2 regions of the Sulfitobacter sp. DSM 110093 genome follow, and region 1 is predicted to be linked to the other one. Evidence: riboswitches for the same ligand, from Rfam matches in the RefSeq annotation. Region 1 holds a riboswitch; the other holds the start of a gene.
The links. A riboswitch is a leader RNA that binds a small molecule or an ion and turns the genes downstream of it on or off. The one in region 1 is predicted to bind thiamine pyrophosphate.

Region 1 (16,082 bases):
GCCCCAGCCCCGACCCAATCGGCGCGCCCCATGGCATCAGCACCCGGCAGCCCGCATCGACCAGCCGCGCGGCCAGCACCTGATCTTCGGTGGTGTAGGGAAACACCTCGAACCCATCGGCGCAGAGGGTTTCAGCGGCTTCGACAAGGCCAAATGGATCGGGTTGCAGGGTGTCGGCGTGGCCAATGACTTCTAGCTTGATCCAATTGGTCCCGAAATACTCCCGCGCCATCTGTGCCGTGGTGATCGCTTCACGCGCCGAATGGCAGCCAGCGGTATTCGGCAGCAGATGCACGCCCAAGCCCCGGACCATGTCCCAAAACGCCTGACCTGCGCCCTGTTCGCGGCGCAGCGAAACGGTTGCGACCGGGGCGGCGCTTTGGCGAAAGGCGGCCTCCATCACCGCAGGCGAGGGGTATCGCGCGGTGCCCAGCATCAGCGGCAGGGGCAGGGTGGTGCCGTAAAAGTCGCGCATCGCTCAGCCCCCCTGCATGGCGCTGAGCACTTCAAGCCGGTCGCCATTGCTGAGTGTGGTCGCGCTCCGCGCGCCTGCGGGCACAAAGGTGCCGTTGAGCGCGGTGGCCACTTTTGCCTCGGCCCAGCCTAATTCAGCCAATGCCGCATCAAGCTGCGCGGCTGCGACCTCACGCGTGTCGCCGTTTACTTCAATTTTCACGGAATAGATCCCCCGTTGTCGCTGTTGTAAGAAAGGCCGCCGCTTGTTCGGCCAAGGTCGGAGCCATAAGAAAACCGTGCCGGAACAAACCGTTAAGGTGCAGTACTTCTCCGCGTTGGACGATGCCGGGTAGGTTGTTGGGGAAAGCGGGGCGCAGGTCGGCATCCATTTCGAGGATCTCCCCTTCGGCAAAGCGCGGGTCGAGCGCATAGGCCGCCGACAACAGTTCCAGCGCCGAGCGCGCGGTCATTTTGGCCCGACTGGCACTTTCGATCTGGGTGGCACCTAGCATGAAAACCCCGCTCCCGCGCGGCACGACATAAAGCGGATGACGCGGGTGCAGCAGACGGATCGGGCGGGTAAGCGTGACATCTGGCGCGTGCAGCAGGATCATCTCGCCGCGCACGGCCCGCAGATCGGGGAGATCGTCGCTGGCGGCCATGCCACGGCAGTCGATCACCAAGCCCCCAATGTCGGATGGGGTGAGCGTTGCGGTTTCGGCCCTCACGCCTTGGTCAGCCAGCGCCTGTGTCAGATCATGCAATGCTTGGCGTGGGTTTAGATGCGCTTCGTCTGCAAAGAACAATCCGCGGCGATGACGCCCTGCAAGGTCGGGTTCAAGCGTCGCAATGGCCTCTGCGTCGCAGGCGCTGTGGTTCTCGGTTCGGGCGGCGAACCGCTGAATTTCAGCGCGGTCGCGTTCGGGGGCAAGGACCAGAGTGCCGCGTCGGGTCACTTCGGTCACGTCAGACCACATGTCAGCGGCGCGTGTGCCGTGGGTCACGACAGCAGGTTCGCTCAGCGCCCCTTCGCAAAAGGGGGCAAGCATACCGCCCGCCCACCATGAACAGCAATGCGGGCCGGGTGCGCCTGAGCGGTCGACCAACCGTGGCCGCAGCCCCTGCGCCAGACAGGCCCGCGCAGCCCAAAGCCCCGCAACGCCGCCGCCGATGATGGTGATGTCACTCATGCGGCCAGACCGCGTGGAAATGATGCACCGGTCCATGGCCACTGCCGATGTTGAGGGTGTCGGCAGCAGCAATGGCGCGTTGCAGATAGGCATGCGCAGCCTGCACGGCCTCGGGTAGCGTTTGTCCCCGCGCCAGCCCCGCGGCGATGGCGGCGGAAAGTGTGCAGCCGGTGCCGTGGGTGTTGGCGGTGTGCTGGCGGGGCGCGGAAAGGCGCAGGGTTTCATCCGCGGTGATCAGCAGATCGACGCAGGTCTCCCCCTTCCCATGCCCGCCCTTCATCAGCACCGCGCCGGGACCGGCCGAGAGCAGGGCGCGGCCCTGTTCCAGCATGGTGGCCTCATCGGTGGCTTCCGGCCTGTCGAGCAGCCTTGCGGCTTCGGGCAGGTTCGGGGTCAGGACATGGGCCAAGGGTAGCATTCGCGCGCGCAGTGTCGCCACCGCCTCGGGGGAAAGCAGCGCATCGCCGGATTTCGCCACCATCACCGGGTCAAGCACCACAGGCGCGGCGCAGCCCGCCAGCCCCTCGGCCACGGCGGTGATCGTTTCAGGATCGCCCAACATGCCCACTTTGACCGCACCGATCGCCAGATCGTCAAAGACGGCCGCCATCTGCGACCGGATCATCGCGGGAGAGATCATTTCGACCCCGGTCACCGCGTGGGTGTTCTGGGCTGTCACGGCGGTGAGCACGCTGGCCCCGTAAACGCCAAGCGCGCTGAAGGTCTTGAGATCGGCCTGAATCCCGGCCCCGCCGCCGCTGTCGGACCCCGCAATCGTTAGTGTTTGAAACGCCATTTGGCCCCCATGTGTTAGATGGGCCAAGGGCGTGTGGATACGGGATAAACGACGGGCCGCGTGGGGCCGATGCTTGGTTCCGTTCCCTACGCCGGTACGACCCGGATCAGGTTCGATGGGTCGGTTCTCACCTCTCAGCCTTGCGGCACCCCAACGGATTGCGGGCAGGCTAGCGAGGGGCGTTGAGAGGGTCAACAGGGGTTCTGATATTTATTAGTTATTATTTATTATCAGTGTATTGTGGTTCTTATTTCATGCGTCACATGAAGATTCATTAATGGAAATCCCGCGACTTCGGGATCACCAGCGCATCGCGCGGATGGGAATGCATCGCCACCTGACCGGGCAGCGGATGGGTCGGATGATCGCCCCGCGTGGTGATGCCGGGCAGCGGCGCATCCGACAGCGAAGCAAGCCTGTCAGAGCGGTCCTCAAGCCGGTCGGCCACCACATGGATCACCCGCCCATCGGTCTGCACGCGCCCTTCGACCACCAGCAGCCGCGCGGCCATGATCGTGGGGCGGTAAAGCTTGAACATATTCGGCCAGATCACAAGGTTGGCGACCCCGCATTCATCCTCCAACGTGATAAAACAGACCCCCTTGGCGCTGCCCGGCTTTTGCCGCACCAGCACCAGCCCGGCGAGCTTGACCCGTCGCCCATGCCCCATGCGCGAGAGGTCTCGGGCCGAGGAGAACCCCTGCGCGGCGAGGCTGGAGCGGTAGAAGGACATTGGATGCGCCTTCAGGGACAGGCGCAGCGTTTGGTAGTCGGCCACGACCTGTTCGGCCTTCGGCATCACCGGCAAGGCGACCTCCGGCTCCGGCCCCTGAGCCGCGGCCTCGGCATGGTCAAAGATCGGCAAGGCGGGCGCGTCGCGCAGCCCTTGCGCCTGCCAGAGCGCCTGACGCCGGTCGATCCCCATGCTGCGCATCGTGTCGGCGGCGGCAAGCTGGCGGATCGCCTTGGCGTCTAACCCTGCACGAGACTTGAGGTCTTCGACATCCGCAAAAGGCGACTCACGTCGGTCCATGATCCGCGCGCCTGCCTTTTCCGGCAAGCCATCCACCATGCGCAGCCCCAAGCGCAGGGCAAAGCCTTCGCCGCAAGGCTCCAGCGTGCAGTTCCAATCGGAGTAATTCACATCCACAGGCCGCACCTCGACCCGGTGCTCGCGCGCATCGCGCACGATCTGCGCGGGCGCATAAAACCCCATCGGCTGGGAGTTCAGCAGCGTGCAGGCAAAGGCCGCCGGGTAGTGGCATTTCATCCAAGACGAGACATAGACCAGCTTGGCAAAACTCGCCGCATGGCTCTCGGGAAAGCCGTATTCGCCAAAGCCCTTGATCTGGTCAAAACAGCGCTGCGCGAAGATCGGATCGTAGCCGCGTTTGGTCATACGGCCCACCATCTTGTCCTGTAGCTTCTCGATCGTCCCGCGCGAGCGGAAGGTGGCCATGGCCTTGCGCAGCTCGTTCGCCTCGGTCGGGGAAAACTGTGCCGCGTCGATGGAAATCTTCATCGCCTGTTCTTGAAAGATCGGCACGCCCAAGGTCCGGCTGAGGATGCTGAACAGCTCGTCCTGCGGAAATGCCGGGCCGGGGGCGGGGTAGACGACGCTCTCCATGCCCTGACGGCGGCGCAGATAGGGGTGCACCATGTCGCCCTGAATGGGGCCGGGGCGGACGATGGCGACTTCGATCACCAGATCATAGAAGACGCGGGGGCGCAGCTTCGGCAGCATCGCCATCTGCGCGCGGCTTTCCACCTGAAAGACCCCCAGACTGTCGCCGCGGCAAAGCATGTCGTAGGTGGGTCGCCCGGTGGCGTCGTCCTCGTGATCCTCCACCGGGACGGTGGCCAGTTCCAGCGGGCGGTCGTAATGCGCCTCGATCAGATCGAAGCATTTGGCGATACAGGTGAGCATGCCAAGGGCGAGGATATCGACCTTGAAGATCTGCAGCGCGTCGATGTCGTCCTTGTCCCATTCGATGAAACTGCGCTCGGGCATGGCGCCGTTGCCGATGGGCACGATCTCGGTCAGGGGGCGCTCGGTCAGGATGAAACCGCCGACGTGTTGGCTCAGGTGGCGCGGCATGCCGATCATTTGGGAGGCCAGTTTCAGGACCATGCGCAGATACGGATCGCTCAAATCCAACCCCGCCTCGCGGGCGCGGGCGTCGTCCATCTGGCCCTCGAAACTGCCCCAGATCGTGCCCGCAAGCTTCGAGGTCACGTCTTCCGACAGCCCCATCGCCTTGCCGACCTCGCGAATGGCCGAGCGCGGGCGGTAGTGGATCACCGTGGCGCAAAGCCCGGCGCGGTGGCGGCCGTATTTGCCGTACATGTATTGGATGACCTCTTCGCGCCGCTCATGCTCGAAATCCACGTCGATGTCGGGCGGCTCGTCGCGTTCCTCGGAAAGGAACCGCTCGAACAGCAGGTTATGCACCGCCGGGTCGACCGAGGTGATGCCGAGGCAGAAACAGACCGCCGAATTGGCCGCCGAGCCGCGCCCTTGGCAGAGGATCGGCGGCTCAGCTTCCTCGCGGGCGAAGCGGACGATGTCGTAGATGGTGAGGAAATAGCGGGCGATCTTTTTGGCGGAGATGAGCGCGAATTCCTTTTCGATCGTTTTGATCACCGCCTCGGGCACGCCTTGCGGGTAGCGCCGCGCCGCGCCCTCCCATGTGAGGCGGGCGAGTTCCTCCATCGGGCTGCGGCCTTCGGGGACGATCTCATGTGGGTATTCGTAGGCCAGATCGGTGAGGCGAAAGGTGATCCTGTCCGCCAGCCGGCGCGTCTCGGCGATGGCATGGGGCCAGTCGGCGAAGAGGCGCAGCATCGCCTCGGGCGATTTCAGGTGCCGTTCGGCATTGGCGGCCAAGAGATAGCCCGCCTTGGGCACGATCACGCCTTCGCGGATCGCCACCATCACATCCTGCAAGGGCCGCCGGTGGCGTGCGTGGTAAAGCACGTCGTTGGTGGCCAAAATCCTCAGCCCATGGGCGCGGGCCAGTGCGTCCAAGCGGTTGATCCGCGCTCGGTCATCGCCACGATAAAGGAAGCTTGCGCCCACATGCCGCATCCCCGGCAGTGCTTTCACCAGACGCGGCAGGCCAGCGGCAAAGACGTCAAGGTTCTCGGGCGGCATGACGATCAGATGCAGCCCTTCGGCGTGTTGGCTCAGCATCTCCAGCGTCAGATGGGTCTCACCCTTTTGCTGCCATTCGCCGTCCACCGATTGCATCTTGCCCGCCGAGAGCAAGGTCGAGAGCCGCGCATAGGCGGCACGGTCTTGCGGGTAGGCCAGCAGTTCGGTCCCACAAAGCAGCACCAGACGCGCGCCGATCAGGGGGCGGATGTGGGCCTTTTCGGCCTCCACATGCAGCCGCACCACGCCCGCCAGCGTGTTGTGATCGGCAATGCCGAGGCTGTCGTAGCCAAGCTGATAGGCCCGCTCCACCAAATCTACCGCGTCCGAGGCGGCGCGCAGGAAGGAGAAGCAGCTCGCCAGCCCGAATTCCACATATTCTGCGCGGGCGGGGGCGGCAAAATCGTCCTCCCCCAAGGTGCGGCGCTTATGTCCTTCCTGCTCGGGCATCAGGCAAAGAGCCCATGCAAAAACCAGCGCGGCTCGGCCCCGCGACCGTCATAGATCACCCCCTCGCGGTAGAGCCAGAAGCGCTGTCCGCCTTCGACCTCAACTTTGTAGTAATCGCGCAGCCGGGTGCCGGGGCGGTCGCGCCACCATTCGGGCGCGATGCGCTCGGGGCCGGTGTGGCGTGTGGTTTTATAGGTGACGCGCCGCCAGTTGAACTGCGAGGGCGGGCCTTCGGGCACGGCATAGATCACGCGCACCTCCTCGGGCGGGGTGAGCAGGCGCAGGGGGCGGTCGCGCAGCAAGGCGGGTGCGGCGGCAGGCGTGCCGTGCAGGGCGTCGACACGTTGCTCCACCCGTTCGGGCTTGTGGGTCTCGCGCCACTGCGGCCAGTTGACCTTGTCCGCCCCCAGTTTGGCGGCGAGCCGATCCAGCAGCCCGGCCACATCCGCCGATGGATCGCGTTTGCCGTCGAGGTGGTCTTGCATCAGGGGCAGCGGTTCGCTGGTCAGCGCCTCCAGCGTCAGCAGGTCAAAGCCGAAGCCGCTGTCGATGTTTTCCAGTTTGCCGTCGAAAAGCCTGCGCAGATGCGACGGGTCGCGACTGGCCCGCGCCGTGGCGACCCCAAGCGCACGCCAATCGCCGTCGATGCGGTAGATGGTCAGCCTCAACCGCCGCGCGCCAAGCTCGGCCCGGGCCAGAAGGGTGCAGAGGTCATCCACCAGCGCGGGCAGATGTGGGGCGGGGTCGATCACCGGCTCAGGCAGCCGGCTGCGGGTTATGAAATGGCGGTGGTCCGGCGGGGCGTTCAATGGGTCGGGGGCCTTGCCGAGGGCCTTGTCGAGGAGGATCAGCGGGTTGCGATCGGGCTTGAGGCTGGCAAAGCGCCGCATCAGCGCGGCGCGGGGCAGATCGGAGAGTGCGCCGATGGTCTTGAGGCCAAGACGGTCCAAGAGCCGTGTGGTCTGGGTATCGAGCCGCAGGGCGGCGACGGGCAGGGGGGCGAGGGCGGTGGCCACGTCCTCGGCCCCGCAGATCTGCGCGCCGGAGCCGAAGCGTGCCAGTGCCTGCGCCGCACCGGGAGTGGGGGCCATGGCGACCCGCGCGGTCAGCCCCTGCAGCGCGAAACGGCTGCGGATGTCGCGCAGCATCGCGGCCTCTCCGCCGAACAGATGGGTGCAGCCGGTCACGTCCAGCAGCAGGCCATGGTCCTGATCCCGCGCCGTCCAAGGGCACCAGCGCCGCGCCCAATGCACCAGTCGTTGGATCAGCGCCTCATCGCCCTCCAGATCGGCGGGTTCCACATGCAGATCGGGGTGAATGGCTTGTACATCGACCACCCGCGCGCCCGCCTCGATCCCGCGCATCGTGGCGGCAGCGCTCAGCCCATGGACGACCGGCCCATGGGTTCCGTCGCGCGACAGGACGACGGGCACCTCATCCCCCGGAACGCTGCGGTATTGGGCGATCACCCGGCGCCACCGCTCCATCGTCAGCATAGGGAACCAGACGGAGACGATCCGCGGCGCGGGGGCTTTGGCCTTTGTCGGGGTCATGGGCAGCCACCCAACGCCCTGGCGCATGGCCGCGCGCGCGAAACAGTTCCAAATCCCAGCGGGCCGCGCCGGGGGCCTGCGCATCGTAGGGATGGGCCTGTGAGGGCAGCGAGGAAATGCGCCAACGCATGCGCGCCGCACTCAGGCCGCCGGGATCGCCGCTGCGAATGAGATAGAGCGGCACGTTTGAGGCCTCGGCCCGAAGCGAGAGCCGTTTGGTGGCGGTGAAATCCAGCACCTCCGGCCCGCCGTGCACCTCGCCGATCACGGCAGAAAGCCCCGCACAGGCGGCGCCTTCCTCCATTGTCCAAAGCACGTCGCGCGGGTGGCTGACGGTGACCAGCAGCACCGGTTGTTCCAGCCCGAAACCGCGCAAGCTGGGCGTATAGGGCGCCCCATTCTCGCGCCGCGACAGAAAGTCCTGCACCCAAAGCACCGGCCCCTTGCCGCGCGGCAAGAGCGACAGCACGAAGGCGCTGGCCGGGGCCGTGGCGAAGGCCCCCGGAAAGACATCCGTCAGCGGCGCATGTGCGGCCAGAACCCCCGGTTCGGGGGGTGTCGACGGACGGCGCCGCGGCAGGGTAAGGACCTGCCCATATGTAGAATCGGTTGTCATGCACGACTCCATATGTTCACATTTTGTTCTAGTTATAAATCATCAATTGCGGTGCTGTCAAAGATCCTGTGGCCCTTGCCGGGCGCGGTCAAAACCGCATCTAATGGGCCAAGACGACGGCAAGGGGGCCAACGATGTGCAATCTCTATTCCCTGACCAAGGGGCAGGCCGCAATCCGCGGCTGGTTCGACGGCATCGACGACCAAACAGGCAACCTGCCGCCGATGCCCGGTATCTACCCCGACTATGCCGCCCCGGTGGTGCGCCACGGCGATGGCGGTCCGGTGCTGGAGATGATGCGGTGGGGGATGCCCTCTCCGGCCTTTGCGCTCAAGGGCAAGAAGACCGACCGCGGCGTGACCAACATCCGCAACATCGCCTCGCCGCATTGGCGACGCTGGCTGGGGGCCGAGCATCGCTGCGTGGTGCCCTTCACCGCCTTTTCCGAACCGCTGAACCGCCCCAGAGAGCGCTCGCGCCCGGTCTGGTTCGCGCTTGGCGAGGACCGTCCGCTGGCCTTTTTCGCGGGCGTCTGGACCGAATGGACCTCTGTGCGCAAACTGAAGGACGGCGAGACCACTGATAACCTCTATGGCTTTCTGACCACCGAAGCCAATGCCGAGGTCAGGGCCGTGCACCCCAAGGCGATGCCGGTGATCCTGACCAATCCCGACGACGTGCAGCGCTGGCTTACGGTTGAAACGGCCGAGCTGCCCAGCCTGCAACGCCCCTTGCCGGACGGGACGCTACAGGTCATTGACCCCGAGGATTAAGCCGCCTCTGCCATCATCCGTGCCGCCATCGCCAGATCAGAGCGGAACTGCGCCGTGGCCTCTTCGCGCAGCGCCGGGTCCGGCACGCGCAAGAGGTAGGAGGGGTGCAGGGTGATCAGCACCGGGATGCCTTCTGGCCCCGTCTCGATCGTGCCACGGCGTTTCAGGATCCCCGTGCCCTTGCCGGTCAGGCTCTGCGCCGCCGTGGCGCCCATGGCGAGGATCAGCTTAGGCTGCACCTGCGCCACCTCGGCGTTCATCCACCAGCGGCACTGGTCGATTTCTGGCGTCTCAGGGCGCTGGTGAATGCGGCGTTTGCCGCGGGCGGTGAATTTGAAGTGTTTGACGGCATTGGTGACGAAAGCCGCTTCGCGGTCAAGCCCGGCCTCTGCCGCCACGCGGTCGAACATCTGTCCGGCTGGCCCGACGAAGGGACGGCCCGCGAGATCCTCTTGATCACCGGGTTGTTCACCGACCACCATCAGATCGGCGCGGTTTGGCCCTTCGCCCGGCACGGCTTGGGTGGCGTGACAATGCAGGGGGCAGCGGGTGCAGGCGCGGATCGCGGTGGGCAGGTCCTCCATCGGGCCGTCCCATGCGGATGAGAAGGCCGAGAGCTGCGCCTGCACGCGGTCCATGCGGACGGGCGGCAGGGTTGGTGCTGCCTCGGCCATGGCACGGGCGCGGGCCGGGGCCTCGGCGATCATCTGCGGGATAAAGGCGGCTTCGGGCATGTTCTTCCAGTATTTTTTCGGCATCTCGGATTGCATCGCCTTCACCATCAGGCGGGCGGGGTTAAAGATGTTCTGGAAGTAGGTGATCCAAAGCTGCTCGCCCGCGTCCTCGGGCAGGTCGGGTTTTTCGTGCCCTTCTTGAAAGCTCAGCTTGCCGCCCTCGAAGATGGCCGAGACATCGGGCGTCAGAATGCGCCAGTCCATGTCGGAAAACCGCCGCACGAAGAAATCCGCCGTTGGCTCCACAGTGTGATGCGTGGGCTCGAACCATGCCGCAAAACTGCGGCGCGGGGCAGCCGGATCACCGATTTCACGGAAGCGGACGAAGGCCTTCATCTTGTGCTGGCAGCGGCGGACGTTCTTCTCCATCCCCCGCAGCACGGCGAGGTCGGCATCGCCTCGGTCCGACATCAGATGCGGTGCGTCTTTCACCCGCCAAAGAAAGGCATAAAGCCGCGCGAAACGTTCCGGATCGCTGTGCCAAACGGCGGTTTCGGCCATGGAGACGAAACTGCGCGGGACCGAGACCTGCCCGCCCATGGGCGTCAGCCTCTCGCCGCCAAAAAGATCGGGCGCGGCGGCATGATCGCCCCAGAGAATATCCTCGGGCGGGATACCTGCGGCCAGAAAACCGCGCGCCGCTTCGCGCCATGCTTTCGCCGTGCCGATGGGGGGGAGCGAGACGCGCTGCATCAGAACAGGGTCAACTGTTCGGGCGGCGGCGCGAAACGTGCGCGCAGGTCGGCGCTGTCGGTCAACCCACCGGGCGTCCAGCCGCCTGCGGTGACAAAGGCGCGGGCCTTTTTCATCGAGGCACCCATGCGGGTCAGGTCTTCGTAGCGCAAGCTACGATGCCGTCGCGCGGCGAGGATACGGGTCACGGTCTTCACCCCGAACCCCGGCACCCGCAGCAGCATCTCGCGGCTGGCGCGGTTGACGTCGAGCGGGAAATGCTCGCGGTGCACCAGCGCCCATGCGAGTTTGGGATCGACCTCAAGGTCGAGATTGCCGTCGCGGGTGACTGAAGTGATCTCGTCCAGTTGGAAATCATAGAAGCGCAGCAGCCAGTCGGCCTGATAAAGCCGATGCTCGCGTTGCAGGGGCGGGCGGATCAGCGGCAGTTTGGCGGAACTGTCAGGGATCGGCGAGAAGGCGGAGTAATAGACGCGCTTCAGCTTGTAGCTGGAGTAAAGCCGCGTCGATTGCCCCAGCACGGTGGCGTCGTTCGACCCGTCCGCGCCGATAATCATCTGCGTCGATTGGCCTGCGGGCGCGAAGCGCGGCGGGCGCTTGCCAGAGAAAGATTTCTCTTTGCTGGCGTCCTTGACCATCCGCACATTGGCCATGGCCCGGCGGATTTGCTCGGGCTTTTTCTCGGGCGCATATTGCTGCACCGCCGTGTCGGTGGGCAGTTCCACATTGATCGACAAACGGTCGGCCAAACGGCCGGCTTCCTCGATCAACTCGGGGGAGGCGTCGGGGATCGTCTTGAGGTGGATATAGCCGCGAAAGTTCTCTTCGTGCCGCAGCTTGCGGGCGATCTGGACCATGTCAGACATGGTCGCATCGGGCGAGCGGATCACGCCCGAGGACAAAAACAGCCCTTCGATATAGTTGCGGCGGTAGAATTCGATGGTGAGCTTCACCACCTCATCTACGCTGAACCGCGCCCGATCCACGTTGGAGGACACGCGGTTGATGCAATAGCTGCAATCGTAGATGCAGAAATTGGTCATCAGGATCTTGAGCAGGCTGATGCACCGCCCGTCGGGGGCGTATGCGTGGCAGATGCCGCTGCCTTCGTTGGAGCCCAGCCCCTTGCCATCGCGCGAGTCGCGTTTGGTCGAGCCGGAGGAGGCGCAGGAGGCGTCGTATTTCGCCGCGTCGCTGAGAATCGCCAGTTTTTGATCGAGTGTCTGTTTTGCCATGCGTTCTATATATGTTCTCATGGGCGGGGTGTCATTAAACTATCTTAATGCCGCGACAATCTGCGCAGGGCACCGCCTGTGCGAAGGCGCGGGCAGGGGGTGAGAGTTTAAATTGACGTAGCGAAATCTTGCCGCTACCAATTACATGCAGATACATATTATGCATATGCATGCGAAGGCGTCGGGGCAGAGATCGCGAGCTTTTGATAACAACTGGGAGACGACCATGAAAACAACGACCACGCTCAGCGCGGCGCTCTTTGCCGTGAGCACCCTTGCCACCACCAGCACCGCCCAGGCAGAGGAAATCACCCTACGCGCCGTGTCGGCCTTTACCCTTGGCACCGCCTTTAGCCGCGAATTCGAATCCTTTGTTGAGTGGGTCAATGAGAATGGCAAAGGTGTTGTGCAAATCAATCTTGTCGGTGGCCCCGAAGCCGTGCCGCCCTTCGAATTGGGCAACGCCGTGCAATCCGGTGTGGTCGATATCGCTAACAACACCACCGCCTATTACCCGAACCTGCTGCCCACGGGCGATGCGCTGCATCTGGCGGAAAACACCATTCAAGAGCAACGCGAGAATGGCTGCTATGAACTGGTTGATGGCATCCACCAAGAGCAGATGAACGTGAAATACCTCGCCCACGGCGGCGACGGGATCGGCTATCACCTTTATCTGACCAAGCCGGTCGAAGGGCCGGACCTGAGCGGTCTGACCATCCGCACCACGCCGGTCTATCAAGCGATGTTCACGCAACTGGGCGCCAATTTGGTGCGCACTGCGCCGGCCGAAGTCTATAGCGCGCTGGAACGCGGCGCGATCGACGGCTACGGCTGGCCGAGCCAAGGTGTGTTGGACCTGGGTTGGGACGAGCAGACGAAATACCGTGTCGATCCGAGCTTTTACAATGTCGACGTGAACACTCTGGTGAACCTCGACACATGGAACTCTCTGACGGACGAACAGCGCGCCAAGCTCGAAGAAGGTGCCGCTTGGATGGAAGATCTCAACAACGACAACGCCGACCGCAACGCGACGGAATACGCGGCGCAGGCAGAGGCGGGGATCGAGACGATCACCTTCAGCGAGGCCGATGCCGAAGCGTGGACCAATGCCGCGCGCGATGCCGGTTGGGCGGCGGTCGCAGAGGTGGATGCCGATCTTGCGCAGCAGATGCGCGCCTGCATGACTAAGTGATCGCCCGATGATCTCAACACTGTTTGACCGGACACTCCGGGGGCTGGCCGTGTTTGCGGCCGGTATCCTCGGGGTGATCGCGGTGTTTATCGCGATTAACGTGGTGCTGCGCAATCTCGGCTTGCCTGTGGTCTATGGCGCCTTGGATGCAATCCAATATGCGTTGATGATTGCCACCTTCCTTGGAGCGCCTTGGGTGCTGTCGATCGGCGGGCATGTGAAGGTTGATCTGATCACCAGCAACCTGTCGCAGGGCACGGCCCATGCTTTGACCCGCCTGACCAGCGCCATTGGCGCGGTGACGGCGGGGGTGCTGGGCTGGTACGGGCTGCAGGCGGTGCTGGCCTCTGCCGCGCGCGGGTCGATGATCCGCACGTCTTTTGTGATCCCAGAGTGGTGGATGCTGGCCTTTGTGCCGCTGTCGCTGGCGCTGTGTACGATCATTTTTATTCGTCGTCTGCTCTATCCGGAAACGGCCGAGCGTAGCTTGAGTGGTCTTTGACATGGATTGGGGACTGACTTTAACCTTGATGCTGGGCGGATTGGCGGTTTTGCTGCTGATCGGCTTGCCGGTCGCATTTGCTTTCATCGCCGTGACCACCGTAGGCGCCTATTTCGTATTGGGCGGAGAGCGCGGCATCTTGCAACTGGCGCGCAACTCGGCGCAGTCGGTGGCGAATTTTCAGCTCGCGCCGATTCCGCTGTTTATCCTGATGGGAGAGATACTGTTTCAAACCGGGGTCGCGCACCGCGCCATTGACGCGATTGAGCGGGTGGTGACGCGGGTACCGGGCCGCATGTCGGTTGTTACGATCTTCGGTGGTACGATTTTCGCAGCCCTTTCCGGCTCGACCATCGCCAATACCGCGATGCTGGGCGGCACGCTGCTGCCGGGGATGCTGAAACGGGGCTACCATCCGTCGATGGCAATGGGGCCGATCATGGCCTCGGGCGCGATTGCGATGTTGATCCCGCCGTCGGCGCTGGCGGTTCTGGTGGGCTCGCTCGCGGGCATCTCCATCGCCGGGCTGCTGATCGCAGGGGTGCTGCCCGCGCTGCTGCTGGCGGTGCTTTTCGTGGCCTATGTGGTGGGGCGGAGCCTTTTGGACCCGAAAGTCGCGCCGCCCGATGTCTACGAGGAAATGCCGCTGCGCGAACGTTGGACGCCCTTCGTGATCTATGTGCTGCCGCTGTCGGTGCTTTTTGCTGTGGTCATCGGCTCACTGCTCGCGGGGATCGCAACGCCCACGGAAAGCGCCGCCCTTGGCAGCATCACCGCCGTGATCATCGGGGCCGCCTATCGCGCCCTGAGTTGGGAGAAGATGGGCCGCGCGCTGATGGAGACGCTGAAGCTGTCGGTGATGATCCTGTTCATCATCGCGGCCAGCCAGACCTTCGCGCAGGTGCTGTCTTTCTCGGGGGCCACCAATGGGCTGATAAACGCGATCAACGCGGTCGATCCGACGCCGCTGATGGTGCTGCTGGGGATGATCGCGATCCTGCTGTTTCTAGGCTGCTTCATCGATCAGGTGTCGATGCTCATGGTCACCGTGCCGGTCTTCGTACCTTTGGCGAATGCGATGGAGATTAACGAACTGACCCTTGGCGTGGTCTACCTGCTGACGATGGAGATTGGCCTGCTGACCCCGCCCTTCGGGCTGCTGCTGTTTGTCATGCGCGGGGTCGCACCTGCGGAGATACGCATGCCGCAAATCTATGCCTCGGTCATGCCGTTCTTGCTGATCAAGCTATTTGTCTTGGCGCTGATCGTTTGGCTGCCCCAGATCGCGACATGGCTGCCAAGCCTGATGGGCCGGTAAAGACCACAAGGGCGGCGCGGGTCAGCGCCGCCCTACAAGTTATTGCCATAATTCGACATTTGCCTGCACCATGCCCTCCGCAGGGGCTTGCGCCCGCTTGCATTACCTTGCGTAATACGATTGTAATCCCGCGCGGGGGCAGTCTGCTTTCCCACACCTAACACGCGAGGAGCACCGTGATGGCAAACCCCCTTTATGACACCCTGTTTGGCCGTCACGCTGGCAAGACGACAGCCTTTCTCCATCTCGAAGGGGGGGTGACGCTGACCCATGCGGGATTTCTGGGCCGTGCCGCGCGTTTCGCCCATGGGCTGACCGGGCTGGGGCTGAAACCCGGTGACCGACTGGCGGTGCAGATCGACAAATCCGCCGATGCGCTTGCGCTCTATGCCGCTTGCGTGCAGTCGGGGGTCATCTTTTTGCCGCTCAACACTGCCTATACCGCAGACGAAGTGCGCTATTTCGTGACCGACAGCGGGGCGGCGGCATTTGTCTGCCAGCCCGCACGCCGCAATGAGATGGCCCCGGTGGCCAAGGCCGCAGGCTGTCAGCTTGAGACCTTGGGCACGGAGAACGATGGCAGCTTTGCGGATCGCGCGACTTCGGCTTCCGACAAGTTCGAGACCGTCGCGCGGGCGGCGGATGACCTTGCGGCCTTCCTCTATACCTCCGGCACCACGGGGCGCTCTAAGGGCGCGATGCTGACGCAGGCGAACCTTTTGTCGAACGCGCAGACGCTGGTTGATCTGTGGCGTTTCACCAGCGCGGACGTGCTGCTGCATGCGCTGCCGATCTTTCATACCCATGGGCTGTTCGTGGCGACGAATGTGACGCTGGTGGCAGGGGGCGCGATGATCTTCATGCCCAAGCTCGACATCGACCGGCTGATCGACGAGATGCCCCACGCCACCGTGATGATGGGCGTGCCGACCTTTTATACCCGGCTTTTGGATGACGCGCGCTTTACCAATGAGACGGCAGCGAACATGCGGCTGTTCATTTCGGGGTCGGCACCGCTTTTGGCGGAAACCCATGTGGATTTTGAGGAACGCAGCGGCCACCGTATCCTTGAACGCTACGGCATGACCGAAACGAATATGAACACCTCTAACCCCTATGAAGGGGAGCGCCGCGCGGGCACTGTTGGCCTGCCGCTGCCGGATGTGGAGTTAAAGATAACCGACCCCAAGACCGGCGAAATCCTCCCGGACGGAGAGATCGGCAGCATCGAAGTGCGCGGCCCGAATGTGTTCAAGGGTTATTGGCAGATGCCCGAAAAGACCGCGCAAGAATTGCGCGAAGACGGGTTCTTTATCACTGGCGATCTGGGGCGGCGCGATGCGGATGGGTACGTCACCATCGTGGGGCGCGACAAGGACCTGATCATTTCGGGCGGCTACAACATTTACCCAAA
Region 2 (16,082 bases), 1.6 Mb from region 1:
CAGCGCCCCCATTTGTCGCAGATGAAAAACACCGCCAGCGCCAAGATCAGCAGAAGCAGCGCCGCGCCCGCCGCGGCCTCCATCCGGTAAGCGCCCATCAGACGGTACATTTGCAAGGGCAGCGTCGCACGGTCCTGATCGGCGAACAGCGCGATCACGCCGAGGTCACCCACCGAAAGCGCCCCGGTCAGTCCGGCGGCAAAGCCCAGCTGCGGGCGCAAGCGCGGCAGGACCAACAGACGCCAAAGCGCCCAACCATTCATGCCGAGGGTCTGCGTCAGCGGGCCATAATCCTGCAACGTCTCGCGCAGGCGCGGCACCAGAATGCGCAGCACGAAGGGCAACGCCATCAGCGCGTTCACGAGGGCCGTAACGGGGAGGCTCAGCCGCGCCGGGTCAAGCACTGGGTTAATCAGAATGAACCAGCCCGTGCCGATCATCAGCGGCGAGGCGGCCAGCCCCATCAGGCCAATCGCCTCAACCCCGCCGCGCCGCCGGGTGGCGATCCAACCTGCCATCGGCAGGGCCAGTGCGGCGAGTACCATCACGCTGAGGCCCGCCACCAGAATGCTGTTCAATGTAGCTTGCCACACTGAAGGCGGCAGTTGCCCCAAACCTACCAATCCGCGCAGCACTACGGCCCCCAGCGGCAGCAGTAAAAACAAGGCGGCAACCGTAATCACGCCCCCGTCCAACACCCGTTGCCCTCCGCCCAGCGCATCCCAGCGGCGCAGGGGGCGGTCCAACCCGCCGCCCATGCTGATCGGCGGGATCAGCCAAAGCGCCGCAACCGCCGCAGCGCCAGCCAGAACAAGCTGCACCACTGACAAAAGCGCCGCCCGCCCAAGGTCAAAATCAAACCGAAATGCCTGATAGATCGCCAGTTCAATCGTCGTCGCACGTGGCCCGCCGCCCAATGTCAGCGCCACGGCAAAACTGGTCAGACAAATCACGAAGATCAGCGCCGCCACGCCGGGTAAAACTTGCCGCAGCATCGGCCATTCCAGTGCCAGAAACAGCGCCCGCGGCGTCATCTGCAGCTGCCCGGCCAGTCGAAACCGCTCGGACGGGATGCCCTGCCAGCCTTGCAACAAAAGCCGTGTCGCCAGCGGAAGATTAAAGAAAACATGGGCCAAAACGACGCCATGCAGCCCGTAGATCGACACGGGCGGCAGGCCAAGCGCCGCGCCAAATTGGTTCAGCACGCCCGAGCGGCCAAAGACCGTCAGCAGCCCCAACACCGCCACGATCACCGGCAGAATAAACGGCGCGCCGAGCAGGGTGATCAGCGCCCCGCGCCCCCAAAACCGCCGCCGCGCCAGCGCCCGCGCCACCGGCACGGCCAGCAGCACCGAGAGCACTGCTGACCAGACTGCCTGCGTCGCGGTAAACCGCACCGCCGCCCAATCCGCCGGACCAAGCCCCGCACCCACATCGGCTGCCGTGAAGACAGCGACCAAGGCGGCAAGGATCAGCCCCGCGACCAGTGCGGCGGCGAAAAGCCCCGTCTTGCCGCTTAACGCGACAGCGCGGTCAGCCATTCGTCCAAAGCCTCTTCACGGAGCGCGGGAACGTCGCCGTTCGGCACCAACAGCGCCTTGCCGGGCTGGATCATGCCCTCAAACCCTTCGGGCAGACCGCCTTCGGGCGTCACGGCGGGGTACATCCAGTTGGTCGTCGGCAGCACCGATTGCGCGGCATCAGAAACGAGGTATTGCAAAAACCGATCCGCCAGATCCGGCTGATCCGACCCCGCAAGCTTCCCTGCCACTTCGATCTGCATGTAGTGGCCTTCGTCAAACAGCGCGGCTGTCTTGCTGTCGTCCTCCTCTGCGATCAGGTGATAGGCGGGGGATGTCGTGTAGCTCAGCACCATGTCGGCCTCGCCTTCGAGGAACAGGCCGTAAGCCTCGGACCAGCCCTTGGTGACGGTCACGACGTTATCCGCCAGCCCTGCCCAAACGTCGGGCGCTTCATCGCCATAAGCCGCTTTGACCCACATCAACAGACCCAGACCGGGGGTTGAGGAGCGCGGGTCTTGAATGACGATCTTCAGATCACTCTCGGCCAGCGCTTTGAAGTCAGTGGGCGCGGGCGCGGAAAGGTCCGCGCCATGCACAAAGGCGAAATAGCCCCAGTCGTAGGGGACGAATACCTCATCTTCCCAAGTGATCGGCAGATCATAGTCAGCCTGCAACCCGCTCGGCGCGAACAGCTCAGTCTCCTTCGCCGCCGCGACAAGGCTGGTGTCGAGCCCCAGCACGATATCCGCGTCAGAGCGTGCGCCCTCAAGCTTGAGCCGCGCCAGCAGTGCCGCGCCATCGCCCATGCCGACGAATTTCAGGTCGCAGCCGCATTCTGCCTCGAACCCCTCTTCGATCGCCGGGCCAGGGCCCCATTCGGTGACGAAACTGTCGTAGGTATAGACCGTCAATTCAGGCGTTTCGGCCCATGCAGCCGATGCGCCCAAGACGCCCGCAGCAAGTGTAAGATACTTCATTGCATCCTCCTTTTGCGGCGAAAGGTAAAAGGTGGATGTCTGTCCTGACCTTCCCTCCGCCGGTGTTAACCGGTTCAGGTTCAACGGGTCCGCACAACACGTACATCTCAGCCCAAAGGCCCCCCGAGGTAGCGTTAGGGGTAGATCGGACCTGCACAATTGGCAAGGCAAATCCCCTTGAGGCAGGGCGCTGCCCCGGCTAAGGGTTTGACAACAGGAGGTCCGCCCATGTCGATCAACAGCTTTGGCCATCTTTACCGGGTCACCACATGGGGCGAGAGCCACGGGCCCGCCCTTGGTGCGACCATCGACGGATGCCCCCCCGGCGTGCCGATTGACGAGGGCATGATCCAACAGTGGCTGGACAAGCGTAAACCGGGCCAGAACAAATACACCACGCAGCGGCGTGAGGCGGATGAGGTACGGATCCTGTCGGGCACCTTCGAAGGGGTCACCACCGGCACGCCGATCCAGTTGATGATCGAAAACACCGATCAACGCTCGAAAGACTACGGCGACATCAAAGACAAGTTCCGCCCCGGTCATGCCGACATCACCTATTTCCAGAAATACGGCATCCGTGACTATCGCGGAGGTGGGCGTTCCTCGGCCCGTGAAACGGCGGCGCGGGTGGCGGCGGGTGGACTGGCGCGTGAGGCTATCAAGGTGCTGGCCCCGAACCTGCAGATCACCGGCTATATGGTGCAGATGGGTCCGCATAAGATCGACCGGGATGCCTTTGACTGGGACCAGATCGACCAGAACCCGTTTTGGGTGCCCGACGCCAAGGCGGCAGGCGACTGGGCCGAGTACCTCGACGGGCTGCGCAAATCGGGCAGCAGCGTGGGTGCGATCATCGAAGTCACCGCGCGCGGCGTGCCTGCGGGCATTGGCGCGCCGGTCTATGGCAAGCTCGACACCGATCTGGCCGCCGCGATGATGAGCATCAATGCCGTCAAAGGCGTGGAAATCGGCGAAGGAATGTCAGCTGCGATGCTGACCGGCGAGCTGAACGCGGATGAGATCACCATGGGGCCAGAGGGGCCGGAGTATTCCTCCAACCATGCGGGCGGTATCTTGGGCGGGATCAGCACCGGGCAGGATGTCGTGGTGCGTTTCGCGGTGAAGCCGACCTCAAGCATCCTGACCACGCGGCGCACCATCACCAAACAAGGCGAAGAGACCGAGATCATCACCAAGGGCCGCCATGATCCTTGCGTCGGCATTCGCGCCGTGCCGGTGGGCGAGGCGATGATGGCCTGCGTGCTGCTGGATCACCTGCTGCTGCACCGCGGGCAGATCGGCACCAATCGCGGGCGGATCGGCCCCGAAGCATGAGGACCAGAGTATGAAAGTCGATGATTTCTCCGCCCGCCCCGCCCTTGGCGTCGGGCTGAAGATCACGGCGATCCTGCTTTTCACCTGCATGTCTGCGATCATCAAATCGCTGGCCGACGACGTGCCAGCGGGCGAGTCTGTCTTCTTTCGATCCTTCTTTGCCATTCCGGTGATCCTGATCTGGCTGGCGCAACGCGGTAAATTGAAAAGCGGGCTGAAGACGCAAAACCCGATGGGCCATGTCTGGCGCGGGCTGTTCGGCACCACGGCGATGGGGCTGACCTTTACCGGCCTTGGCCTGCTGCCCCTGCCCGAGGTCACCGCCATCGGCTTTGCCACACCGATCTTTACCGTCATCCTCGCCGCCGTGTTGCTGGGTGAAAAAATCCGCCTGATCCGCGTGAGTGCCGTGGCGATCGGGCTGGTCGGGGTGATGATCATCCTTTGGCCGCGTTTTACCAACATCGGCACGATGGAGCAGACGGCCACCATTGGCGCGCTGCTGATCCTGATGGCGACAATGGTGCGCAGCCTCGTGCAGATTCACATCCGGCAATTGGTGCAGAACGAAGACACGGCGGCGATCGTGTTCTATTTCTCGGCCACCGCGTCGATCCTGGCGCTTTTCACCCTGCCCTTTGGCTGGGTAATGCCCGACCTGCAAACCTTCGGCCTGCTGGTTCTCGCCGGGTTGATCGGCGGGGTGGCGCAAATTTTGATCACCTCGGCCTATCGTTTTGGCTCGGCTTCAATGCTCGCGCCCTATGACTATACCTCGATGCTTTTTGCCATCGTGCTGGGCTATGTCTTTTTCGCAGAACTGCCGACGATGATGATGCTGGCGGGCGCGGCGCTGGTGATCAGCGCGGGCGCGCTGGTGATCTGGCGCGAGCGGCAGCTGGGGATGGAACGCGGCAAAGCACGGTCTGTCACCGATCCCAAGGCGTGATTCATTGCGGGCTTTCGCCTGACCAATCCTCTCCCTATGGTGCCCCGAAACCGGATAGAGGAGATGACCGATGAGCGACGCGGATCCGCAAGACCACAAGGAAAAGATGCAGCAGCGTCAGGCCGAGCAGCGCGCCAAGGTGGCCGAACTGCAAGACCCGGAAAAGGGGCTGGTACTGGTCCATACCGGGCCGGGCAAGGGCAAATCCTCCTCTGCTTTCGGAGTCGTGGTGCGCGCGCTTGGCTGGAAACAGCGCGTCGGTGTGGTGCAGTTCATCAAGGGCAAATGGAAGACCGGCGAACGGCTGTTCTTTGAACAGCTGGACGAGGTGACATGGCACACGATGGGCGAAGGGTTCACGTGGGATACCCAAGACCGCAACCGCGATATCGCCGCCGCCGAAGCCGCGTTTGGCAAGGCACGTGAGATGATGGCGAGCGGGGAGTATGACCTTGTGGTGATGGATGAGATCAACATCGCCATCCGCTATGAATACCTCAAGATCGAAGACGTGATCGCTGGGCTTGATGGCCGCGACAAACGCACAGCCGTGGTGCTGACAGGCCGCGACGCCCGGCCCGAGCTTTGCGACTATGCCGATCTGGTGACCGAGATGTCCGAGGTCAAACACCCGTTCAAAGCTGGCATCAAAGCGCAGCGCGGCGTGGATTACTAAGCCCCCTCGCTTTGCATTTCTGAAGATACCAAAGGCTGTCCTTACCCAAGGGCGGCCTTTTTTTATTCTCTCGCGATCCGGCGTCTCATCCCCACTCCATGCGGCGCGGGCCCGGAGCCACAGCATGCCCATTTGCCCAATGACGTGTTACCGAAATATAATTCATGGATGCATTCCGTAACATTTTGATTGAAACGAATCGCCGCGATGTGTAAATTGCAGGGCAACAACAGGAGTACCCCCATGCAGGCATTCATCTGCGACGCGCAGCGCACCCCCATTGGCCGTTACGGCGGCGCCCTCTCTTCGGTTCGCGCCGACGATCTGGCCGCGATCCCGCTGAAGGCGCTGATGGAGCGGAACCCATCGGTGGATTGGGCGCGGGTCGATGATGTCATCATGGGGTGTGCCAACCAAGCGGGCGAAGACAACCGCAACGTCGCGCGCATGGCCGCCCTGCTGGCAGGCCTGCCCGTCGATGTACCCGGCGCGACGATCAACCGCCTTTGCGCCAGCGGCATGGATGCCGTAGGTGCCGCCGCCCGCGCGATCCGCGCCGGTGATATGGATCTGGCCATCGCTGGCGGGATTGAAAGCATGTCGCGCGCGCCCTTCGTGATGCCCAAGGCCGAAACCGCGTTTTCGCGCAGCAATACCGTTTATGACACCACCATCGGCTGGCGCTTTGTGAACCCCAAGATGAAGGCGCAGTTCGGCGTGGATTCCATGCCCGAAACCGCCGACAACGTCGCCGCCGACCATGACGTGTCGCGCGAGGACCAAGACGCTTTTGCCGCGCGCAGCCAGCAACGCTGGGCAGAGGCGGATGAAAAGGGCCTCTTTGCCGAGGAAATTACCCCCGTCACGATCCCACAGCGCAAAGGCGACGACGTGATCGTCGACCGCGACGAGCACCCCCGCCCCGGCTCCACGCTGGAAAAACTCGCCAAGCTGCGCGGCATCAATGGCGCTGACCTGACTGTCACCGCGGGCAATGCCTCGGGCGTCAACGATGGCGCGGCAGCGATGCTGCTGGCCTCTGAGGCAGGCGTGAAAGATCACGGCCTCACCCCCATCGCCCGCGTTGTTGCCATGTCTGCCGCAGGTGTCGAGCCGCGCGTCATGGGCATCGGCCCGATCCCCGCGGTGCGCAAAGTGCTGGACCGCGCGGGCCTGACCATCGAACAGATGGACGTGATCGAACTCAATGAGGCTTTCGCCTCCCAAGGCCTCGCCACCCTTCGCGCGCTCGGCGTGGCGGATGACGCGCCCCATGTAAACGCCAACGGCGGTGCTATCGCCATCGGCCACCCGCTGGGCATGTCTGGTGCACGTCTCGTGATGACGGCGGCGCTGCAGCTCAAGCGGACGGGCGGCAAATACGCGCTATGTACAATGTGTGTGGGCGTGGGTCAGGGCGTTGCACTGATCCTCGAAAACGCAGGCTGAGACTTCTTTCCGAGAAAGGAACAGACCGATGTATGCACAGATGATCAAATCCACCGGCAAGGGCATCAAATCCCTCGACGAGATGGACCCCGAAGAGCGCGCCTTTCAGGAGCGTATCGACGCGGGCGGCAAAATTGAACCCAAGGACTGGATGCCCGAGGGCTATCGCAAAAACCTGGTCCGCCAGATCGGTCAGCACGCGCATTCCGAGATCGTCGGCCAATTGCCGGAAGGCAACTGGATCACCCGCGCGCCGACACTGGAGCGCAAGGCGATCCTGTTGGCCAAGGTACAGGATGAGGCAGGCCACGGTCTCTACCTCTATTGCGCGGCGGAAACGCTGGGCGTCACTCGCGACCAGATGACCCGCGACCTGCTGTCGGGCAAGATGAAGTACTCGTCGATATTCAACTACCCCACGCTGACATGGGCCGACATGGGCGCTGTTGGTTGGCTTGTCGACGGTGCCGCGATCATGAACCAAGTACCGCTGCAACGGACCTCTTATGGCCCTTATGCCCGCGCGATGGTGCGGATTTGCAAAGAGGAATCCTTTCACCAGCGCCAAGGCTTCGACATCATGATGAAGATGGCCAAGGGCACTGAGCCGCAGCGCAAAATGGCCCAAGACGCGCTGAATCGTTTCTGGTTCCCGGCGTTGATGATGTTCGGCCCGTCAGACAAAGACTCGGTCCATTCCGCGCAGTCGATGGCGTGGAAAATCAAGATGAACACCAACGATGAGCTGCGCCAGAAATTCGTCGATGAGACGGTGCCGCAGGCGGAATACCTCGGCCTCACGATCCCCGATGAAACCCTCAAGTTTAACGAGGACACCGGCCACTACGACTTTGCTGAGCCGGATTGGGAAGAGTTCTTTCAGGTGCTCAAGGGCAATGGCCCCTGCAACACCGAACGGCTGGCCGCGCGCAACAAGGCTTGGGACGAGGGCCGCTGGGTACGCGAGGGGCTTTTGGCCCACGCCGAGAAGAAGCGCAGCAAACAAATGGCAGCGGAGTAAGCAAGATGAGCAGCCCTGAATCCAGCGAATACAAAGGCACCGAGGCCGCGCCGCATGGCAAAACCCGGTCAACAGAATGGCCCCTTTGGGAAATCTTTATCCGTGGTCAGCACGGGTTAAGCCACCGCCATGTCGGCAGCTTACACGCTGCTGATGCGGAAATGGCCATCAAAAACGCCCGCGACGTCTATACCCGCCGCAACGAAGGCGTGAGCATCTGGGCGGTCGAGGCCAGCGCCATCGCCGCCTCCTCTCCCGAGGAAAAAGGCGCGCTTTATGAACCTGCGAACGACAAGGTTTACCGCCACCCTACCTTCTTCGACATTCCCGACGAAGTGGGGGCAATGTGACCACGGTTAACCCTAAATTCGAATTCCTCTGTCGCATGGGGGATAGCGCCCTTGTGCTGGGCCACCGCGTTTCGGAATGGTGCGGCACCGCCCCAGTGCTGGAAGAAGACATCGCGCTGGCCAATGTGGCGCTCGACCTGATCGGGCAAACGCAGCTGTGGCTGGGCATGGCGGGTGAAGTCGAAGGCGCAGGCCGCGATGCCGACAAGCTCGCCTTTCACCGCGATGTCTGGGATTTTCGCAATGTGCTGCTGGTTGAACAACCCAATGGCGATTTTGGTCAGACAATGATGCGGCAGTTCCTGTTCGACGCTTGGCATCTGTCGCAACTGACCGCGCTGATCGATTCCAGCGACAAAGAGATAGCGGCGATTGCCGAGAAATCCGCGAAGGAGGTAACCTACCACCTCGAACGTTCCTCCGATACGGTGATCGGCCTTGGCGACGGGACCGAGGAAAGCCACCGCCGCATGCAGGCAGCGCTTGATCTGCTCTGGCCATATGTGGGGGAAATGTTCCTCGGCGATGATGTGGACGCTGCCATGAAAGATGCGGGCATCGCCCCTGATCCGGCCAGCCTGCGGGCGAGCTATGACCAGTTGGTCGGCGACACGCTCGCTGCAGCGACCCTGATCAAACCCAAAGATGATTTTGCCCATAAGGGCGGGAAAAGCGGCGCGCGTCACAGTGAACATCTGGGCCATATGCTGACGCAGATGCAATGGCTGCAACGCGCCTACCCGGACGCCACATGGTGAAATCCGCCCCCCACAGCCGCCCGGCCCCCGCGCCGGTGCCGGGGGTGGTGCGCGATACCGCCCCGCGCGGTGCCGCGTTGGCCGGAAAGCCCACGTTAGAGACGGTTTGGGCATGGCTTTCGGCGATCCCGGACCCGGAGATCCCGGCCATTTCGCTTACCGATCTCGGCATCATCCGCGATGTGGAATGGGACGGCGATACTCTGGTTGTGACCATCACACCGACCTATTCGGGGTGCCCGGCCACCAGCATCATCAACCTTGATATCGAGATGGCGCTGCGCGACCACGGTATCGAAAATCTGGACTTAAAACGCCAGCTTTCTCCGCCTTGGACCACCGATTGGATGAGTGACACTGGCCGTGCCAAGCTGGAATCTTACGGCATCGCGCCGCCGCGCCCAGCAGGCGGCCCGCGGCATTGCCCGCATTGCAAAAGCCAAGCGGTGGAGCGGATCAGCCAGTTCGGATCGACCCCCTGTAAGGCCCAATGGCGCTGCTGCGACTGCCGTGAACCCTTCGACTATTTCAAATGTATCTGAGGCCCCGATGAGCCAGTTTCACCCCCTGTTAGTGACTGATATCCACCGCACCATCCGCGATGCGGTGGTGCTGACGCTGAAGCCGGAAAACCCCGAAGCTTTTACCTTTACCCAAGGCCAATACCTGACCTTCAAGCAGGACTTCGACGGCACCGAGCTGCGCCGCAACTACTCGATCTGCGCGGGGCTGGATGATGGCGAATTAAAGGTCGGCATCAAACGTGTAGATGGCGGCGCGTTTTCGACCTATGCCAATACCGAGCTTAAGGTCGGCGATACGCTCCGCGCGATGCCGCCGCAGGGCAAATTCTTTACGGCGATCGAGCCTGAGGTGGCGAAGAATTACCTTGGTTTTGCGGGCGGATCGGGCGTTACCCCGGTGCTATCGATCCTGAAGACTGTGCTCAAACGCGAGCCGAACTCGACCTTCACGCTGGTCTATGCCAACCGCGCGGTGAACACGATCATGTTCCGCGAAGAGTTAGAAGATCTCAAAAACCACTACATGGGGCGGTTGACGATTATCCATATCCTCGAATCCGGTCAGGACATGGAGTTGTTTGAGGGCCGTATCGATCAGGCGAAATGCGATGCGCTGTTTAAACATTGGATTCAGATCGACAATATCGACACCGCCTTCATTTGCGGCCCAGAGCCGATGATGCTAGCGATTGCCGAGGCGCTGAAGACCAACGGGCTAAGCGACGAACAAATCAAATTTGAACTCTTTAGTGAAAGCCAACAAGGCCGTCTGGCGAAACAAGAAATGGCCAAGCGCAGCGAAGGCCAAAGCGGCACCGAAGTGACTGTCATCATCGACGGGGCGCGGCGAAGTTTCACCATGCAAAAGGGTCAATCGGTACTCGAAGCGGCGCTGGAGAACGGGCAAGAAGCACCGTTTTCCTGCAAGGCCGGGGTCTGTTCGACCTGTATGGGCAAGGTGCTTGATGGCGAGGTCGAGATGATCTCGAACCACGCTTTGGAAGATTACGAGGTCGAGCGCGGCTATGTGCTGACCTGCCAAAGCTACCCGCTGAGCGACACGCTCACCATCGACTACGACACACATTAAAGGAGCCAACATGCGCGATATTCAAAGCTTTGCGGCGGGCGAATGGCTTGCCTCTGGTGCCGGTTCCCGCAACATTGCCAGCGCCATCACGGGCGAAGTGATCGCCCAAGCCGGAAACGATGCGCTGAATGTGCAGGCGATGCTGGGCTTTGCCCGGGAGCACGGCGGCCCTTCCTTGCGCGCGATGACCTTCCATGACCGCGCGCGGATGCTCAAGGCGCTGGCCCTGCATCTGATGGAGCATAAACAGGCGCTTTATGATCTGAGCTACGACACCGGGGCGACCCTTTCTGATCACAAGATCGACGTGGACGGGGGCATTGGCACGATGCTCGTCTTCGCCTCCAAGGGTCGGCGCGAGATGCCTGATGCGCATGTCTATCTGGATGGCGCGCCCGAGCAGTTAGGCCGTGATGGGCAGTTCATGGGGCGGCATATTTGCACGCCGTTGCAAGGCGTCGCGGTGCATATCAACGCCTTCAACTTCCCCGTTTGGGGCATGCTTGAAAAACTCGCCCCTACCCTGCTCGCGGGCGTTCCGGCCATCGTCAAACCCGCCACCGCGACCTGCTATGTTACCGAACATTGTGTGCGCTTGATGCTGGAGAGCGGGCTGCTGCCGAAAGGCGCACTGCAACTGGTCAGCGGCGGTCTGGGCGATATGCTGGACCACCTTGATTGTCAGGATGCCGTGGCCTTCACTGGCTCTGCCGACACTGCGCTGAAACTGCGCAGCAATCCCTTACTGCTGCAGAACTCGGTGCGTTTCACGTCTGAGCAGGACAGCCTTAACGCATCGGTCCTTGGTCCCGATGCGGCCCCTGGCACGCCGGAGTTTGATCTTTTCGTCAAAGAAGTACAGCGCGAGATGACCGCCAAAGCAGGTCAGAAATGCACCGCGATCCGCCGCGTGATGGTTCCAGAAACGCAGATCGACGCCGTGATCGCCGCTTTGTCGGAACGGCTTGCCAAGACCACCATCGGCGACCCACGCAATGAAAATACCCGCATGGGAGCGTTGGTTTCGAACAGCCAAAAGCGCGATGTGCTAGAAAAAGTCGCGCGGCTGGGTGCAGAGGCCGAGCGCGTCTTTGGCGACCCCGACAACTTTACCGTCAACGGCGCCGACAAAGACAAAGGCGCCTTCCTGCCGCCGATGCTGTATCACTGCGCCGACCCAGACAAAGCCGAGCGCGTGCATGACACCGAGGCTTTCGGCCCTGTTTCCACCCTCATGCCCTACCGTGATCTGGCCCATGCCACGCAGCTTTTGAACCGAGGGCAAGGGTCGCTCGTCGCCTCCATCATCACCAATGATGGCGAAGTCGCGCGCGAACTGACCATGGGCTCCGCCGCCTTCCACGGGCGGCTTTACTTCAACAACCGCAAATCCATGGGTGAGGCGACGGGCCACGGCTCCCCGCTGCCGCATATGGTGCACGGCGGGCCGGGCCGCGCAGGCGGCGGCGAAGAGCTGGGCGGCATTCGGGGCGTGATGCACTACATGCAGCGCACCGCCATACAAGGCAGCCCCGACATCCTGACTGCCATCGGTCAGCAATGGGTGCCGGGCGCGGAAGAGATCACCGACCGCGATCACCCTTTCACCCGGCGTTTCACCGAGCTGGACTTGGGCGAAACCTTTTATTCCAAATCTCGCGAAATCTCGCTTGAAGATATCGAAACCTTCGCCAATTTCACCGGCGACACGTTCTATGCACATATGGACGACGAAGCCGCCGCCGCGAATCCGTTCTTTCCGGGCCGCGTGGCACATGGCTACCTGTTGCTCAGCTTTGCTGCGGGCCTGTTCGTGCAGCCTGATCCCGGCCCCGTTTTGGCCAATACGGGTCTCGACAATCTTCGCTTCCTCGAACCTGTCTCTGCCGGGGACAGCATGAAAGTGCGGCTAACTGTCAAACACAAGACCCCGCGCAACGAAGAATATGGCGAGGTGCGGTGGCATGTGACCCTGACCAACCAACGGGAGGAAGCGGTCGCAGAATACGACCTGCTGACGATGAATGCCCTCTGAGCAATCTGCCCCCCTCGTTGCCGCTTTTGCGGGTTTGGGTGGTCAACGCGTCTGGTCATTGATGATCAGCCTCTTTGGCGATCTGGCCCAAGGAAATGGTGATGCGATCGACGGGCCGGTGCTGTCGAGCATTATGGCTGCACTTGATGTGCGACCTGAGGCAAGCCGCGTGGCGCTGCACAGGCTGCGCAATGATGGCTGGTTGCAGTCCCACAAAGTGGGCCGGATCAGCCAGCACAGCCTGACCGCGCAGGGTCGCGCGGAAAGTGCGGCCGCCAGCCCGCGCATCTATGCCGCCCCACCTGATCTGTCAGAGCCTTGGCAGATGGTGATGACCGAAGAGAACGGGCGCGAGACGGATACCGCCCTGCGCGCCTCTGGGTTCATCCCCGCCCTGCCGCGCGCCTATGTCGGGCGAGCCGATAGCACGGCCCCCAAAGGCTGCCTTGCCCTGCGCGGAGAAACCCCGCCCGATTGGCTGCGCCGCGCTGTAGAGCCTGCGGACCTTGCATCAGAATATGACGCGTTGCTCGTTGCGCTGAGCACAGCCGAAAACGAACTGACCCGCGTCCATCATATGGATGCACTGGGAGTTGCCGTGCTGCGGTGCCTTATCGTGCACAACTGGCGGCGCTTGGTTCTGAAACACCCCGCCCTGCCCGGTGGGGTGATCCGCCCCGATTGGTCCGGCTACCAATGCCACCTGCTGGTCGATCAATTGCTGCACCGCTATCCCCAGCCCGCCTTGCAAGATTTAGCCGCCACCTCGGCAACGGGCTGAGCCTGTGCAAAGCGCTGCTTTCCCATGGCGGGCAAGCGCGGTATAGACGACGGCATGACAAATTTCCTCTATCAGAATGACCTGCCGGATGACCTCGACCTTGGGCCGATGGTCGCCATTGATTGCGAGACGATGGGCCTCCACCCGCACCGCGACCGACTTTGCGTTGTGCAACTGTCGGGCGGCGATGGGCATGCACATCTGGTGCAGGTCGCCATGGGCCAGACCGAAGCACCGAACCTTTGTGCGCTTTTGGAAAACCCGCATGTGCTGAAACTGTTTCACTACGGTCGGTTCGACATTGCCGCGATGCTCAACACCTTTGGTGCCACCGCGACGCCGGTCTATTGCACCAAGATCGCAAGCCGCCTGATCCGTACCTATACTGACCGGCACGGGCTGGCCAAGCTGTGCCAAGAACTGCTGAGTGTCGACATCTCGAAACAGCAGCAATCCAGCGATTGGGGGGCCGAAAAACTGACCCAAGCGCAGATCGACTATGCCGCGTCGGATGTGCTGTATCTGCACCGTCTGCGCGATGAACTTAACAAACGCCTGATACGCGAAGGTCGGATGGACATGGCGCAGGCCTGTTTCGATTTCCTGCCGATGCGCGCCAAGCTGGATCTGGAGGGATGGCCGGACACGGACATCTTCGCACACGCATGAACACACCTTTCCTCGATACCGCCCGCCGCGTGATCCGATGCGAATCCGATGCGCTGATCCAGCTGGCCGAGAGCCTTGATGATCGTTTTCGCGCCGCCGTTGATCTGATGCGCGCCTGCAAGGGCCGCATCATCGTTACTGGCATCGGTAAATCGGGCCATATCGGCAACAAAATCGCAGCGACGTTGGCCTCTACCGGCACGCCCGCGCAATTTGTGCATCCGGCGGAGGCGAGCCATGGCGATCTGGGCATGATCACCGCAGCCGATGTGGTGCTGGCGATCTCCAATTCAGGCGAAGCGCCAGAGCTTGCCAACCTCATCGCCTATTCACGCCGCTATGCGATCCCGCTGATTGGCATCACCAGCCGCCCCGACAGCAGCTTGGGCCGCCACAGCGACGTGGTGCTGGAGCTGCCCCGTCTGGCAGAGGCTTGCGGCACCGGCGTTGTGCCAACCACCTCGACCACGCTAACGCTGGCGATGGGCGATGCGGTGGCCGTGGCGCTGATGGAGAACCGCGCCTTCACTGCCGAGCATTTCCGCGACTTCCACCCCGGCGGCAAGCTGGGTGCAAGGCTGAGCCGTGTGGCGGATTTGATGCATGTAGGCGATGCGCTGCCCGTGGTCTCTGCCGATGCCCCAATGGCCGACGCACTGAGCGAGATCAGCCGCAAGGGCTTTGGCGTGGTCTGCGTGACGGATAAGGCTGGTGCCCTATCGGGGATCATCACCATGGGCGACCTTGCGCGCCACCTTGACGGTTTGATGACCATGACCGCGGAAGAAGTCATGACCTCCGCGCCAATCACCATTGGCCCCGAAGAATTGGCAGAAAAAGCCGTTGGCGTAATGAACAACCGCAAGATCACCTGCCTGATCGTTACGGACCCCTCGCAAAACGATGGCAAGATGCCGCTAGGCCTACTGCATATCCATGACTGCCTGCGCGTCGGGCTGGGCTAAGGCGCGATGAAGGCCGATCGCCACTCACGCGTTGTTTCTTGGCTGAAAGTGCTCTTTCCGCTGATCGCGTTGGCGCTGCTGTCGACCCTGTTCCTGCTGTCGCGCGCGATTGAACCGCAGGCGGTGATCCCATTTGCGGATAAAGAAGTGCAAGAACGTCTGCGGGATCAGCAGATCACCGGGCCCTTCTATTCCGGCACCACGGCGGATGGCGATCTGATCTCATTCTCTGCCGAAAAGCTGACAACCCCCGGCGGCGTAAGCGGCACCAATGAAGCCGTAGACCTTGAGGCCACACTAGACTTGGAGGGGGGCGCCAAGATCACCCTTCAATCCAGCCGCGGCAGATTTGATACCGGCGCAGAGGAAGCGGAACTGGCAGGTGATGTGAAGATCAACACTTCGACCGGCTACCAGATCCTCTCTGAGCGGATGACATCGAACCTCACTACACTAGATCTTCTATCGCCTGGCCCGGTCAAAGCGACCAGCCCGGCGGGCGAGATCACCGCCGGAAGCATGGCAATCACCAATCGGCAGAACAGCGCCGGCTCGCAATTGCTTTTCACCGAGGGTGTGAAACTGATATACACGCCGCAAGCAACGAAAGAGTAACTGCCTTGAGACACTTGTTTATTTTGATGCTGCCGCTGCTTTTCGCGCTGCAGGCCGCCCCTGTCTCTGCTCAATCGGCCAGCGTGGCCTTTGGCGCGTTAGAGCAAGATACCAGCCTGCCTGTCGAAGTGACCGCAGATAATCTATCGGTTGATAATGCATCAGGCACCGCAGTTTTCACTGGTAACGTCCTGATTTCCCAAGGTGAAATGACGCTTTCCGCTGGCAAAGTGCAGGTGATCTATCGTGCGGCGGACCAGGGCATTGCCAAGCTTGAGGCGACCGGCGGCGTAGTCTTGGTTGCGGGCGCAGACGCCGCTGAATCGCAGCGCGCCGACTATGACATCGATGCGGGCACCTTG

Region 2: linked by a shared signal. The riboswitch ahead of thiB (thiamine ABC transporter substrate binding subunit) and the one ahead of thiD (bifunctional hydroxymethylpyrimidine kinase/phosphomethylpyrimidine kinase) in region 1 are both predicted to bind thiamine pyrophosphate.

The regions. Positions count from the first base shown of each region.
Region 1 covers NZ_CP085167.1:1,970,760-1,986,841, reverse strand. Annotated here, with positions in the region: gene DSM110093_RS09695 (thiazole synthase) at 1-475, opposite strand, end outside; gene thiS (sulfur carrier protein ThiS) at 479-676, opposite strand; gene DSM110093_RS09685 (FAD-dependent oxidoreductase) at 666-1,646, opposite strand; gene thiD (bifunctional hydroxymethylpyrimidine kinase/phosphomethylpyrimidine kinase) at 1,639-2,442, opposite strand; TPP riboswitch at 2,509-2,605, opposite strand; gene DSM110093_RS09675 (error-prone DNA polymerase) at 2,717-6,046, opposite strand; gene DSM110093_RS09670 (DNA polymerase Y family protein) at 6,046-7,533, opposite strand; gene DSM110093_RS09665 (hypothetical protein) at 7,481-8,215, opposite strand; gene DSM110093_RS09660 (SOS response-associated peptidase family protein) at 8,350-8,988, shown strand; gene DSM110093_RS09655 (UdgX family uracil-DNA binding protein) at 8,985-10,415, opposite strand; gene DSM110093_RS09650 (putative DNA modification/repair radical SAM protein) at 10,415-11,650, opposite strand; gene dctP (TRAP transporter substrate-binding protein DctP) at 11,877-12,848, shown strand; gene DSM110093_RS09640 (TRAP transporter small permease) at 12,856-13,350, shown strand; gene DSM110093_RS09635 (TRAP transporter large permease) at 13,352-14,668, shown strand; gene DSM110093_RS09630 (malonyl-CoA synthase) at 14,848-16,082, shown strand, end outside.
Region 2 covers NZ_CP085167.1:184,177-200,258, reverse strand. Annotated here, with positions in the region: gene DSM110093_RS00955 (thiamine/thiamine pyrophosphate ABC transporter permease ThiP) at 1-1,541, opposite strand, end outside; gene thiB (thiamine ABC transporter substrate binding subunit) at 1,517-2,500, opposite strand; TPP riboswitch at 2,535-2,636, opposite strand; gene aroC (chorismate synthase) at 2,729-3,838, shown strand; gene DSM110093_RS00940 (DMT family transporter) at 3,849-4,787, shown strand; gene cobO (cob(I)yrinic acid a,c-diamide adenosyltransferase) at 4,858-5,463, shown strand; gene pcaF (3-oxoadipyl-CoA thiolase) at 5,707-6,912, shown strand; gene paaA (1,2-phenylacetyl-CoA epoxidase subunit PaaA) at 6,941-7,933, shown strand; gene paaB (1,2-phenylacetyl-CoA epoxidase subunit PaaB) at 7,939-8,283, shown strand; gene paaC (1,2-phenylacetyl-CoA epoxidase subunit PaaC) at 8,319-9,041, shown strand; gene paaD (1,2-phenylacetyl-CoA epoxidase subunit PaaD) at 9,035-9,583, shown strand; gene DSM110093_RS00905 (2Fe-2S iron-sulfur cluster-binding protein) at 9,591-10,655, shown strand; gene paaZ (phenylacetic acid degradation bifunctional protein PaaZ) at 10,666-12,690, shown strand; gene DSM110093_RS00895 (PaaX family transcriptional regulator C-terminal domain-containing protein) at 12,680-13,471, shown strand; gene DSM110093_RS00890 (ribonuclease D) at 13,526-14,140, shown strand; gene DSM110093_RS00885 (KpsF/GutQ family sugar-phosphate isomerase) at 14,137-15,105, shown strand; gene lptC (LPS export ABC transporter periplasmic protein LptC) at 15,112-15,720, shown strand; gene lptA (lipopolysaccharide transport periplasmic protein LptA) at 15,726-16,082, shown strand, end outside.